3 regions of the Cronobacter turicensis genome follow, and region 3 is predicted to be linked to each of the others. Evidence: predicted binding sites of a transcription regulator. Region 3 holds the regulator's gene; each other region holds the start of a gene.

Region 1 (4,706 bases), 880 kb from region 3:
CCTCCACCTACGCGCAGCCTGCGCCCGGCGAGCATACCGGCTATGAATATTCGCGTAGCGGCAACCCGACGCGTCACGCGCTGGAGCGCGCCATCGCGGAACTGGAGGCAGGCAGCCAGGGGTTTGCGTTCGCCTCCGGGCTGGCGGCGATTTCCACGGTGCTGGAGCTGCTCGACAAAGAGAGCCATATCGTGGCGGTGGACGATGTTTACGGCGGCACGTACCGTCTGCTGGAGAACGTGCGTAAGCGCACCGCGGGGCTGACCGTTTCCTGGGTGAAACCGGACGATCTCGCGGCGCTGGAGGCGGCGATCCGCCCGGAAACCCGGATGATTTGGGTCGAGACGCCGACCAACCCGCTGCTGAAACTGGCGGATCTGGAGGCTATCGCCGGGCTGGCGCGGCGCCGTGGGGTGATAAGCGTGGCGGACAATACGTTTGCGTCGCCCGCGATTCACCGCCCGCTGACGCTTGGGTTTGATATCGTCGTGCATTCAGCCACCAAATACCTGAACGGCCACTCGGACGTGGTGGCCGGGCTGGCGGTGGTGGGCGATAACCCTGAACTGGCGGAGCAACTGGCCTATTTGCAGAACGCCGTCGGCGGCGTGCTCGATCCGTTCAGCAGCTTTCTGACGCTGCGCGGCATCCGCACGCTGGCGCTGCGTATGGAGCGGCACAGCGCCAGCGCGCTGAAGATTGCGCAGCGGCTGGCGCAGCATCCTCAGGTGGAAAAAGTGTTTTTCCCGTGGCTGGAGAGCCACCCGCAGTATGCGCTGGCGCGCCGTCAGATGGCGCTTGCGGGTGGTATGATTTCCATCGTGGTGCGTGGCGATGACCTGCGTGCGGCGCAGGTGATTAAAAAGTTGCGGCTCTTTACGCTTGCCGAGAGCCTTGGCGGCGTGGAGAGCCTGGTGAGCCAGCCGTTCAGTATGACGCACGCCTCGATTCCGCTTGAGCAGCGGCTGGCGAACGGGATTACGCCGCAGTTGATTCGGTTGTCGGTGGGGATTGAAGACGCGGAGGATTTGCTGGCGGATCTCGAACAGGCGCTGGAGGCATAATGTTGGCCCGGCGGGTGCGCTGCGCTTACCCGCCCTACAATTTCACCGTTGCTAATACTCGTAGGGTGGGTAAGCGGAGCGCGCCCACCGTTCAGGCACTCGCGACACCCAATAAAAAAGCACCCCGCAGGGTGCTTTTCTTATCGTAACAGCGCCTGCGCCCAGGCGATGCCGCTTGCATATTCCGACGGCAGCAACGGAGCGAGCGCTTCCAGCGTGGCGTCAATCAGCGTCGCCTCGGCATCGCTCAGATTCAGATGCCCGACTTTACGCCCTTCACGCACCTCTTTGTCATACCAGTGCAGATGTACCAGCGGCAGCTTCAGCCAGTCGTAATTCAGATCGGTACCAATCAGATTCACCATTACCGACGGGCCGCTCACTACCGGCTGCGGCAGCGGCAGACCGGTCACGGCGCGCAGATGCAGCTCAAACTGGCTGATGGACGCGCCGTTTTGCGTCCAGTGGCCGCTGTTATGCACGCGCGGCGCCAGCTCGTTAATCAGCAAGCCCTGCGGCGTGACGAAACACTCCATCGCCATCACGCCCACATAATTCAGCTCGTCCATAATCGCGCGCAGCATCGCTTCCGCCTGCGTTTGCTGCGCGGCGCTCGCCTGCGGGAACGCGACGCTGGTGCGCAGAATGCCGTCCTGATGCAGGTTATGGGTCAGCGGATAAAAGACTGCGCTGCCGTCATGGGCGCGCGCGCCGACCAGCGACACCTCGCCGGAAAAGTTAATGCCCTGCTCGACGATGCACTCGCCATAGCATTCGCTGGGCAGCATATCGGTCTCGTGCGCGCGCAGTCGCCACTGACCGCGGCCGTCGTAGCCGCCGGTGCGGCGCTTGACGATAGCCAGCTCACCGAGACGCGCAAACACCTGCGGCCATTCGCTGCTATTAGCCAGCAACTGCCACGGCGCGGTGGGGAGATTTAGCTTATCGAGCAGCTGTTTCTGGGTAAAACGGTCGGCGATAAGCGGGAAAACGTCGCGGTTAACGAACGCATTATGGCGCGCCAGTTCGCGGGTCAGGGCGGTTTCCGGCCAGCGTTCAATTTCCGCTGTGATAACGCTTTGCGCGAACGGCACCGCCTGCGGATCGGCATCCAGCCCTACCGGCCAGACGCGAATGCCAAGCGGCTCGCCCGCCTGGCGCAGCATTCTGCCCAGCTGGCCGTTACCCAGCACGCATACCTGCTTCATGCCTCACCCCGCGGGTCCGGATTCTCCAGCACTTCCTCGGTTTGCTTCTGACGCCAGTTCTCAAGGCGCGCCAGCAGCGCGCTGTCGTGCTGCGCCAGGATCTGGGCGGCCAGCAGGGCCGCGTTCGCCGCGCCCGCTTTACCGATAGCCAGCGTGCCGACCGGAATGCCGCGCGGCATCTGGACGATAGAGTAGAGGCTGTCCAGCCCGCTCAACGCCGCGCTCTGCACCGGCACGCCCAGCACCGGCACCAGCGTTTTCGCGGCAATCATGCCCGGCAGATGCGCCGCGCCGCCTGCGCCCGCGATGATCACCTGAAACCCGTTCTCCTGCGCGCTTTCGGCGAAGCTGAACAGTTTATCCGGCGTGCGGTGCGCGGAGACCACTTCAACATGGTGAGGAACATCCAGAGCATCGAGGATTTCTGCGGCAAACTGCATGGTGGCCCAGTCGCTTCTGGAACCCATGACGATGGCGATACGCGCCGGGGTGTGGCTGGAGGACATACGTCTCAAAACTCCTGTGGTCAGGCGGCAAAATCAACGGGGTCGCCGTTACGAGGGCCTTGAGAATATCACGGAAAACCGGAAAGGAAAACGGTTGCGTAGGCGTGAGAACGGCAAAAACGCAGGCAGAATCAGAACGGAAAGGCTACCAGTTCGACGTCGTCGGGGGTGACTTTGATCATTGACCCTTCGCTGTGCCAGGCGCCTAACACCACGCGGTGCGCGGGCTGGCCGTTCGCCTCAAGCGTGTGCGCGGCGGGGCGGTGAGTGTGGCCGTGAATGAGCCACTGCACCTGCTGGCGTTCCATGGTATCGACCACCGCCTGCGGGTTGACATCCATGATGGCGAGATCTTTCTGGCTGTTGGAGGCTTTGCTGCCGGCGCGCATGCGGGCGGCGATACGGCGGCGCAGTCGCAGGGGGAGCGCGAGAAATAGGGTTTGCAGCCACGGTTTATGAACTTTGGCGCGAAACGCCTGATAACCGGCATCGTCAGTGCACAGCGTGTCGCCATGCATGATCAGCACGCGTCTGCCGTAGAGATCCAGCACGTGTTCTTCCGGCAGCAACTGCATGCCGCTTTCGCGGGCGAAGCGACGGCCGAGCAGGAAATCGCGGTTGCCGTGGATGAAATAGCAGGGAACGCCGAATTGAACGAGCGCGCGCAGGGCGGCGGCTATCTCGCGGTGCAGCGGTTGCGGGTCGTCATCGCCGATCCAGGCTTCAAAAAGATCGCCCAGGATATAAAGCGCGTCCGCTTCACGTGCTGTACCGGCTAAAAAACGCAGAAAACCGGCGGTAATCGCCGGTTCTTCTGGGCACAGATGAAGATCTGCAATAAAGAGCGTCGCCACGAATTACTCGCTGACGGTTACGCGCTCGATAATCACGTCTTCTTTCGGCACATCCTGATGCATGCCGCTGCGGCCGGTGGATACGCCTTTGATTTTATCAACCACGTCCATGCCTTCTACCACTTCTGCGAATACGCAGTAGCCCCAACCCTGCAGGCTTTCGCCGCTGAAGTTCAGGAAGTCGTTATCTGCAACGTTGATGAAGAACTGGGCAGTCGCGGAGTGCGGCGCCTGCGTGCGCGCCATTGCCAGCGTGCCGCGGGTGTTCTTCAGGCCGTTGTTGGCTTCGTTTTTGATAGGATCTTTGGTGCTTTTCTGTTTCATGCCCGGCTCAAAGCCGCCGCCCTGAATCATAAAGCCATTGATTACACGATGGAAAATGGTGTTGTCGTAGAAACCTTCGCGGCAATATTCCAGAAAGTTTTTTACCGTTTCCGGCGCTTTGTCATCAAAGGTCTTGATTACGATGTCGCCGTGATTGGTGTGAAAAGTAACCATGTCTGCATCCTGTTTTGTTTCAGTGGTGCTTCGGCTTCCGAAAGAAGCCACAGTAGGAGGCTGTTATAGCATAACTCACCGCTTGCTTCACCTTGCAAAGTGGGGTGCTTGCGCTTTCAATTATGGGTAATATAGGGGTTTTATCCGCTTACCACACACTGACACGGAAACTTCTGATGTTAAAAATCTTCAATACCATGAGTCGCCAGAAAGAAGAATTTAAGCCTATTCATGCCGGGGAAGTCGGCATGTACGTGTGTGGTATTACCGTTTACGACCTCTGTCACATCGGCCATGGTCGTACGTTTATCGCGTTTGACGTCGTCGCGCGCTACCTGCGTTTTCTCGGCTATAAGCTGAAATATGTGCGCAACATTACCGATATCGACGACAAAATTATTAAACGCGCTAACGAGAACGGCGAAGATTTTGTGGCGCTGGTGGACCGTATGGTCGCCGAGATGCACAACGATTTCGATGCGCTGAATATTCTGCGCCCGGAAAGCGAGCCGCGCGCGACGCAGCACATCCCGGAAATTATTGAAATTGTTGAGCAACTGATCGCACGCGGCCATG
Region 2 (4,706 bases), 1.5 Mb from region 3:
CCAGCGCGCCGCGCCGTACCACGGCATGGAAGTCTGGGAAAAAGACAGCTTCGGGCGCATCGCGTTTAATGACGAGGCGTTCGGCTTCAGCCATCTCGGGCACATTATCGAAAATCAGGTGATTCACTACGCACTGTGGCAAAAAGCGCAGCAGTGCAAATCGGTGACGCTGATGGCGCCCGCGACGCTGCAACAGGTCGCCTGGGGCGAAAACGAAGCCTTTATCACGCTGGAAGACGGCAACATGCTGACGGCGCGTCTGGTTGTCGGCGCCGATGGCGCAAACTCCTGGCTGCGCGCGAAGGCGGAAATCCCGCTGACGTCCTGGGATTACCAGCATCACGCGCTGGTCGCCACGATCCGCACCGATGAACCACATGGCGGCGTGGCGCGCCAGGCGTTCCACGGCGACGGCATTCTGGCGTTTCTGCCGCTCAGCGACCCGCATCTCTGTTCTATCGTCTGGTCGCTTTCTCCTCAGGAAGCCGACCGGATGCAGCAGGCCCCGGTGTCGGCGTTTAATCAGGCGCTCTGCGTGGCGTTCGATAATCGCCTCGGCTTATGCGCGCTTGAGCGTGAGCGGCAGGTCTTTCCGCTTACCGGCCGCTACGCGCGCCAGTTCGCCGCGCACCGTCTGGCGCTGGTCGGCGACGCGGCGCACACCATTCATCCGCTGGCCGGGCAGGGCGTTAACCTCGGCTTTATGGATGCCGCGGAGTTGATAAGCGAACTGCGCCGTCTGCATCAGCAGGGCAAAGATATCGGGCAGCATCTTTATCTGCGCCGCTACGAACGCAGCCGCAAGCACGCCGCCGCGATGATGCTGGCGGGTATGCAGGGTTTCCGCGAGCTTTTCTCCGGCACGAATCCTGCGAAAAAGCTCCTGCGCGATCTGGGCTTAACGCTTGCCGATAAACTGCCAGGTGTTAAACCACAGTTGATTCGCCAGGCGATGGGGCTTAACGATCTGCCGGAGTGGTTGCGTTAACTACGTCACACTTCTCTTTCCGGTCCCCGGAAAGAGAAGTCTCTCCCCGTTTGAAATATTCTAATTTCACTCTCTTTTTCGGATTAGTTTTTTTAATCTCTCGAAATTTTTTCTTCCATGAATTTCCCCTCAAAACAGCGATTTCTGCCCGCTTATTTTGAAAACACGGTAAAGCGTTAGCGTTTTGGTCGCGCCTGAAACCTTTCAGGCAGTGTTTCATGCTGCGGGATGTAAAACGATTTCTGGTCATAAGCTAATCTGATGGCCCAGCGTGCCTTATGGTTTACGCCCCCGTTCGGTGATAAGTTCAGACGCAAGATAACGTTTGCGTTGCCGCCGGGATCGGCGTCGACGCCGGGTTTCATTCAGGGCGTTGCGCCGTCTGAAACCCACACCAACCCGGCTGACAGGATGAGGAAAAGATGGCTCAACAAACCCCGTTGTATGAACAGCACAACCTCTGCGGCGCGCGCATGGTGGATTTCCACGGCTGGATGATGCCGCTGCATTACGGCTCGCAGATTGATGAACACCATGCGGTACGTAACGACGCGGGGATGTTTGATGTCTCCCACATGACCATTGTCGACCTGCGCGGCGCGCGTACCCGCGAATTCCTGCGCTACTTGCTGGCGAACGATGTGGCGAAGCTGACCCAGCCGGGCAAAGCGCTCTACACCGGCATGCTCAACGCCTCCGGCGGCGTGATTGACGATCTGATTGTTTATTTCATGACAGAAGACTATTTCCGCCTGGTGGTGAACTCCGCCACCCGTGAAAAAGATCTCGCCTGGATCAATGAGCACGCCGAACCGTATGGCGTTTCCGTGACCGTGCGCGACGATCTCTCCCTTATTGCCGTCCAGGGGCCGAACGCGAAGGCGAAAGCCGCCACACTCTTTAACGACGCGCAGCGTAAAGCGACAGACGGCATGAAGCCCTTCTTTGGCGTGCAGGCGGATGACCTGTTTATCGCCACTACCGGCTACACCGGCGAGGCGGGCTATGAAATCGCGATGCCGAATGAAAAAGCGGCCGGATTCTGGAGCCAGCTGGTGGAAGCGGGCGTAAAACCGTGCGGCCTTGGCGCGCGCGATACGCTGCGTCTTGAGGCGGGCATGAATCTTTACGGCCAGGAGATGGACGAAGGCGTTTCGCCGCTCGCCGCCAACATGGGCTGGACAATCGCCTGGCAACCAGAAGATCGCGCATTTATCGGCCGCGACGCGCTGGAAGCCCAGCGTGAAAACGGCACCGAACAGCTGGTTGGTCTGGTGATGACGGAAAAAGGCGTGCTGCGCGGCGAACTGCCGGTGCGTTTCACCGATGACCAGGGCAACGCCCGCGAAGGCATTATCACCAGCGGCACCTTCTCGCCGACGCTTGGCTACAGCATTGCGCTGGCTCGCGTTCCTGCGGGTATCGGCGATACTGCCATTGTGCAGATCCGCAACCGCGAAATGCCCGTGAAAGTCACTAAACCCGTTTTCGTGCGCGCCGGGAAGCCGGTCACGCAGTAAGTTTTGTTATCAGGAGAGAAGCAATGAGCAATGTGCCAAACGAACTGAAATACAGCAAAGAACACGAATGGCTGCGTAAAGAAGCTGACGGCACTTACACCGTCGGGATCACCGAGCACGCGCAGGAGCTGCTGGGCGACATGGTGTTTGTCGACCTGCCGGATGTGGGCACGACCGTTAACGCGGGCGACGACTGCGCTGTCGCGGAATCCGTCAAAGCCGCTTCCGACATCTACGCGCCGGTCAGCGGCGAGATCGTGGCCGTCAACGACGCGCTGAGCGATTCACCCGAGCTGGTCAATAGCGAGCCGTACGGCCAGGGCTGGATTTTCAAAATCAAAGCCAGCGATGAGACCCAAGTGGCCGCGCTGCTGGATGCCAGCGCGTATGAAGCGCTGTTAGAAGACGAGTAATTCACGGGACCACGCCCCTGCGTAACGTCAGGGGCACGCGCGGGCACCGCATTCGCCCGCGCCGCTCCCGGCGGGAGCACGACTTACCATCGCATTTATTTGCCTCACTGCACGTTTCAGGAAATATCGCCCATGACCCAGACCCTGAGCCACCTGGAAAATCGCGACGCTTTTATCGAGCGCCATATCGGACCGGGTGTTGACCAGCAGCAGGAGATGCTGCGCACCGTTGGCGCGGACTCGCTGGATGCGCTGATTTCGCAAATCGTTCCTGCGGATATCCAGCTTGAGACGCCGCCCGATGTCGGCGACGCCGCCACCGAATTCGCCGCGCTGGCGGAGCTCAAAGCCATCGCCGGGCGCAACAAGCGCTTTAAAAACTATATCGGCATGGGCTACACCGCGGTGCACACGCCGCCGGTTATCCTGCGCAATATGCTGGAGAATCCGGGCTGGTACACGGCCTATACGCCGTATCAGCCAGAGGTGTCGCAGGGGCGTCTTGAAGCGCTGCTGAATTTCCAGCAGGTAACGCTGGATCTGACGGGGCTGGATATCGCCTCCGCCTCGCTGCTGGATGAAGCCACCGCGGCGGCGGAAGCCATGGCGATGGCCAAACGCGTCAGCAAACTGAAAAACGCCAACCGTTTCTTCGTGGCCGCCGATGTGCATCCGCAGACGCTGGATGTAGTCCGCACCCGCGCCGAAACGTTCGGCTTTGAGGTGATCGTCGATGACGCGCCAAAGGCGCTCGATCATCAGGATCTCTTCGGCGTGCTGTTGCAGCAGGTCGGCACTACCGGTGAAGTGCATGACTACCGCGAACTGATAAGCGAGCTGAAATCCCGCAAAGTGATTGTGAGCGTGGCGGCCGATTTTATGGCGCTGGTGCTCCTGACCGCGCCTGGTAAACAGGGCGCCGATATCGTCTTCGGCTCCGCCCAGCGTTTCGGCGTACCGATGGGCTACGGCGGCCCGCATGCCGCGTTCTTTGCCGCCAGCGATGAATTTAAACGCTCTATGCCCGGGCGCATTATCGGCGTGTCGAAAGACGCCGCCGGACGCACCGCGCTGCGTATGGCGATGCAGACGCGCGAGCAGCACATTCGCCGCGAGAAAGCGAACTCCAACATCTGTACCTCTCAGGTGCTGCTGGCCAATATCGCGAGCCTCTATGCCGTATTCCACGGCCCGGCAGGGCTGAAGCGCATCGCCAGCCGCATTCACCGTTTCGCCGATATCCTGGCCGCGGGCCTGCAACAGAAAGGGCTGAAGCTGCGTCACGCCACCTGGTTCGATACCCTGTGCGTTGACGTGGCGGATAAAGCCGCTGTGCTGGCGCGCGCGCAAGCCAGTGAAATCAACCTGCGCAGCGATATTCCGGGCGCGGTGGGCATCACGCTTGATGAAACCACCACCCGCGCCGACGTGCTGGCGCTGCTTCGCGCGATCGCGGGCGACGACGCGGCGGTGGATATCGACGCGCTGGATAAAGACGTGGCGCATGACAGCCGCTCGATTCCGCCCGCGATGCTTCGCGACGACGCGATCCTGACGCATCCGGTCTTTAACCGCTACCACAGCGAAACCGAGATGATGCGCTATATGCACAGCCTGGAGCGTAAAGATCTGGCGCTGAATCAGGCGATGATCCCGCTTGGCTCCTGCACCATGAAACTTAACGCGGCGGCGGAAATGATCCCCATCACCTGGCCGGAATTCGCCGAGCTGCATCCGTTCTGTCCGGCGGATCAGGCGGAAGGGTATCTGCAAATGATTAGCCAG
Region 3 (4,706 bases):
GTTTTCAGCGATCTGGCGTTGAATTTTTTCAAGCGTAGTGCTCATTGTCTTACTTCCTCAAGCGTCATTACGGCGTTAGCTTTACATTGTAGCGGCTCCGGAGCGTCCCGAAAATGCATAATCTTGCGCTTAAGCCCGGCGCCGTGCCGTGGTGAAAGAGAAGCAAATAATAACACTTTTCTGTATGCTGCCGATATTCTCCTCTGAGGAGGCGCGCTAAAATGCGCATCCACGCAGCGGCAACTGGCTAAAAAGAGTGCGCCGGTTAACGAAACTGCGCGGTAAAGACGATTTGCTGCTTAACTTCGGACAATTTTTTAGATTAGAATCAGCAAGCTCTTAAAATTCATCCGTTGGCATGATTGCCGGCTTTATGCAGGGGAATGCTCAGTGGCGCGCAAAACAAAAATTGCTCTTACGCTCTGTGCTTTATTAATGACTTCATCACTGGCATTTGCGCCATGCGCGCAGGCGTCGGAGCAGACGCGCGCCTCGAAGGTACAAAAGGCGCACGCCAGTACGGTGAAAAAGAAAACCAGCACAAAAACCGCCAAAAAAAGCAACAACGAAACGAAGACTAAAACGAAAACGGCGAAAACCGCCAGCGAGAAGCGAAACACCACCGCAAAACGCACCAGCAAGACCACTTCTACCGTCAGTAAAACCGCTTCCCGCCGCGCTTCCACTACTTCCGTTAAACAGGCCAGCAACCGACTGAGTGCGCAGACCTGTAGCAAAACGCGTAAAAATCGCAAAACTAAATGCGTCAGCGGGCCGCTGACTATCGCGGATGCCCACAAAGCGCGCGTGAAAAAAGCCCAGACGACCGCCATGAACAAGCTGATGAACCAGATCGGCAAGCCGTATCACTGGGGCGGCGCTTCGCCCCGCACCGGTTTCGACTGCAGCGGCCTGGTCTGGTATGCGTATAAAGATCTGGTGAAATTCCGCATTCCGCGCACCGCCAACGAAATGTATCACCTGCGCGACGCCGCCCCGGTTAACCGTGGCGAGCTCGAAAGCGGCGATCTGGTGTTCTTCCGCACCCAGGGCCGCGGCACTGCCGATCACGTCGGCGTCTATGTCGGCAACGGCAAGTTTATTCAGTCGCCGCGTAGCGGTCAGGAAATCCAGATAACATCGCTGAGCGAAGATTACTGGCAGCGTCACTATGTCGGCGCGCGCCGGGTGATGACGCCGCGCACCATTCGCTAATCGGTTTATGCACATCAAAAAAACGGAGAAGGTCGCCCTTCTCCGTTTTCTTTTTTTACTGCGCTTATGTTATTCGGCGCTGCACGCCGTTTGCGCCTCGCGACGGCTGGAGAGCAGCACCAGCAGCAGGCCGAGCGCGGCAATCAGCGCCCCCATCACCGGCACCACGCTATAGCCGAAGCCCGCGTGAATAACAGCGCCCCCCGCCGCCGCGCCAAGCGCGTTGCCAAGGTTAAACGCACCGATATTGACCGATGACGACAGGCCTGGCGCTTCACTGGCGACGCGCATCACGCGCATCTGCAGCGGCGGCACCACGGCGAACGTCGCCGCGCCCCACACCACCATGCTAACGGCCGCGCCGATTTCCGTCTGCGCCAACCACGGGATCGCCGCCATGATGATGATAAGCAGCATCAGGAACCCCTTCAGGGTGCCGCTCACCGAGCGGTCCGCGAGGCGGCCGCCCAGATAGTTGCCGATGGAAAACCCTACGCCTATCAGCACCAGCATGGCGGTGACGAACGCCGCGCTGGCGTCAGTGATATGGTGCAGCACCGGCGCGATATAGGTATAGAGCGTGAACATCGCGCCCGCTCCGAGCACCGTGGTCAGCAGCGCGCTCACTACCTGCGGGCGCATCAGCACCGCGAGTTCGCTTTTCACATCCGGACGCTCGCCGCCGCCGCCTTTCGGCAGGGAGAGCCAGAGGCTCGCCATCGCCACCAGCCCAAGGCCCGCGGTCGCCAGGAACGACATCCGCCAGCCAATAGTTTCGCCAAGCCAGGTCGCCGCCGGCACCCCGCCGATATTGGCGATGGTCAGCCCCATAAACATCGTCGCGACGGCGCTCGCCTGTTTATGCTTCGGCACCACGCTTGCCGCCACGACCGAGCCGAGCCCGAAAAACGCGCCGTGGTTAAGGCTGGTGAGAATACGCGAGGCCATCAGCGTCATGTAATCCGGCGCCAGCGCCGAGAGCACGTTGCCGAGCGTAAAAATCGCCATCAGGAAAATCAGCGCGCTGCGTCGTGCGCGGTGCGACAACAGGAGCGTCATCAACGGCGCCCCCACCATCACGCCAACCGCGTAAGCGCTTATCAGCATACCGGCGGCCGGAATCGAGACGTTGACGCCGTTCGCTATTACCGGCAACAGCCCCATCGGGGAAAACTCGGTCGTGCCAATGCCAAAAGCACCAATCGCCAGTGCCAGTAACGGGAAATTGACTTTCATTCATTGCTCCAGAAATTGTACAACAGCGCCGGGGAATGCCCGACGTTACAGCAGGATGCAGAAAGGATGGCACTTTCAGTCGGAAAAGATAAGTGACAAAAACAGCAAAATATTATTGCGCGAGTGTTAAAGAACACGCAAAAATTGTTATTAGCGAATCATAAGGAAATAGCGTGAAAAAGAAAGGGAACGGCGAGCGAAAGGCGTTTAAGCGCAGGAATGGTATAAGAAAGCGGGAGAACGCAGGCGCACTCCCGCCTGGCGCTTAATGCAGGATGGCGGTAAAAGCGCCCGCCACAATAAGACCCAGCACAACAAGGGTAGTGACCAGCGAAAATTTCAGATCGGTACTCATGGTATTCTCCTTAAAGACCCCATAAAAATCAGGTAGTGCGCATTTTTGCATAAACGGGCCGAAAAATCCTGCGACATTTAACCAGATATGCGTTTTCCCTCTTCCCCTTTCGATAAAGATAAGCCAAAATTCGTCGCTACTTTATTCGGTACCGGCCATCGACCCCTCCTCACGATAAATGTCGCGTTTCCCGGCATGCCGCACGTCCCCTCGTGGCAAACAGGGGTGTGTACAGGCAAACGATTAACCCGTGATTTTGCAGGGCTCAGCCAGGGGTCTGGAGTGATTATTAATGGCAACAATTAAAGACGTCGCGAAGCGAGCCAACGTTTCCACAACAACAGTCTCACATGTAATTAACAAAACCCGTTTTGTGGCGGAAGAGACGCGCAACGCGGTATGGGCGGCTATCAAAGAATTACATTATTCGCCAAGCGCCGTGGCGCGCAGCCTGAAGGTGAACCACACCAAATCTATCGGGCTGCTGGCGACCAGTAGCGAAGCGCCCTACTTTGCAGAAATCATCGAAGCTGTAGAAAACAGCTGCTTTGCAAAAGGCTATACGCTGATCCTCGGTAATGCGCATAACAATCTGGAAAAACAGCGCGCGTATCTGTCGATGATGGCGCAAAAGCGCGTCGACGGCCTGCTGGTGATGTGTTCGGAATACCCGGAGCCGCTGCTGTCCACGCTCGAAGAGTACCGTCATATCCCGATGGTGGTGATGGACTGGGGCGAAGCTAAAGCGGATTTCACCGACTCGGTTATCGATAACGCGTTCCAGGGCGGTTATCTCGCGGGGCGTTATCTTATCGAGCGCGGCCATCGCGATATCGGCGTGATCCCGGGGCAGCTTGAGCGCAACACCGGCGTCGGGCGTTTTTCCGGCTTCATGAAAGCGCTGGAAGAAGCGGCCATCAAGGTGCCGGAGAACTGGATCGTGCAGGGCGATTTCGAACCGGAATCCGGTTATCGCGCGATGCAGCAGATCCTCTCGCAGCCGCAGCGCCCTACCGCCGTCTTCTGCGGCGGCGATATCATGGCGATGGGCGCTATCTGCGCGGCCGATGAGATGGGCCTGCGCGTGCCGCAGGATATTTCGATTATCGGCTACGATAACGTACGCAACGCCCGCTTCTTCAGCCCGGCGCTGACGACAATCCATCAGCCGAAAGAGACGCTGGGCCAGACCGCGTTCAATATGCTGCTCGATCGCATCGTTAACAAACGCGAAGAGTCGCAGACCATCGAGGTGCACCCGCGCCTTATCGAACGCCGCTCGGTGGCGGACGGCCCGTTCCGCGACTATCGTCGTTAATCCCTTCCGGGAGCCGTATCACTGCGGCTCCCGCAGCCACTCCTTGTTCAGCGTTTCACTGTCCCCCAGATAATCAAGCAGCCAGCGCAGCGCGGGCGAGGCGTCGCTTTGTCGCCACGTCAGGCAGCAGGCGGCGTCCGGGAACGGGTTTTCCAGCGTCAGCGCGCGCCACTCTTCGCGATCCAGCCATGGCTTGGCGAAATGCGTCGGCACCATGCCGATACAGAGCCCTTCGCTAAGCGCATCAGCGGCGCAGTGCCAGTCCGGCACCACCACGCGTCGCTGGTTATCCAGCAGCCAGGTGATGCGTTTGGGCAGCGATCGCGAGGTATCTTCCAGCACCAGCGACGGGTAATCACGCAGCCTGTCATCGCTTAGCGCGCCTTCATGCTGCGCCAGCGGATGATGATGCGCCACCACGCAGCGCCAGCTCAGCATGCCCATATCGCGGAACGCGAACCGCCCGCCCACCGGGATCGCCTGCGTGGCGCCGATGGCAAGTTCCACGCGCCCATCCGCCAGCGCATCCCAGACGCCGTTAAACACCTCCTGCGACACCTGCAACTCGACATCGGAAAAGTG

The links. Region 3 encodes PurR, which represses purine synthesis genes. Its sites were predicted from a motif close to CANGCAAACGTTTGCNTG; they were not measured.
Region 1: a site for PurR is predicted at 2,862-2,879, ahead of purE (5-(carboxyamino)imidazole ribonucleotide mutase). Genes of this name have one in related genera too.
Region 2: a site for PurR is predicted at 1,303-1,320, ahead of gcvT (glycine cleavage system aminomethyltransferase GcvT). Genes of this name have one in related genera too.

Annotation. Positions count from the first base shown of each region.
Region 1 is NZ_CP165997.1:3,169,770-3,174,475, reverse strand. It holds gene AB8W27_RS15280 (PLP-dependent aspartate aminotransferase family protein) at 1-1,064, shown strand, start outside; gene purK (5-(carboxyamino)imidazole ribonucleotide synthase) at 1,205-2,272, opposite strand; gene purE (5-(carboxyamino)imidazole ribonucleotide mutase) at 2,269-2,778, opposite strand; gene lpxH (UDP-2,3-diacylglucosamine diphosphatase) at 2,910-3,632, opposite strand; gene ppiB (peptidylprolyl isomerase B) at 3,636-4,130, opposite strand; gene cysS (cysteine--tRNA ligase) at 4,307-4,706, shown strand, end outside.
Region 2 is NZ_CP165997.1:764,965-769,670, forward strand. It holds gene ubiI (FAD-dependent 2-octaprenylphenol hydroxylase) at 1-988, shown strand, start outside; gene gcvT (glycine cleavage system aminomethyltransferase GcvT) at 1,411-2,508, shown strand; gene gcvH (glycine cleavage system protein GcvH) at 2,532-2,921, shown strand; gene gcvP (aminomethyl-transferring glycine dehydrogenase) at 3,054-4,706, shown strand, end outside.
Region 3 is NZ_CP165997.1:2,287,976-2,292,681, forward strand. It holds gene AB8W27_RS10940 (Grx4 family monothiol glutaredoxin) at 1-45, opposite strand, end outside; gene AB8W27_RS10945 (C40 family peptidase) at 391-1,215, shown strand; gene AB8W27_RS10950 (MFS transporter) at 1,285-2,451, opposite strand; gene AB8W27_RS10955 (YnhF family membrane protein) at 2,717-2,806, opposite strand; gene purR (HTH-type transcriptional repressor PurR) at 3,099-4,124, shown strand; gene punR (DNA-binding transcriptional activator PunR) at 4,143-4,706, opposite strand, start outside.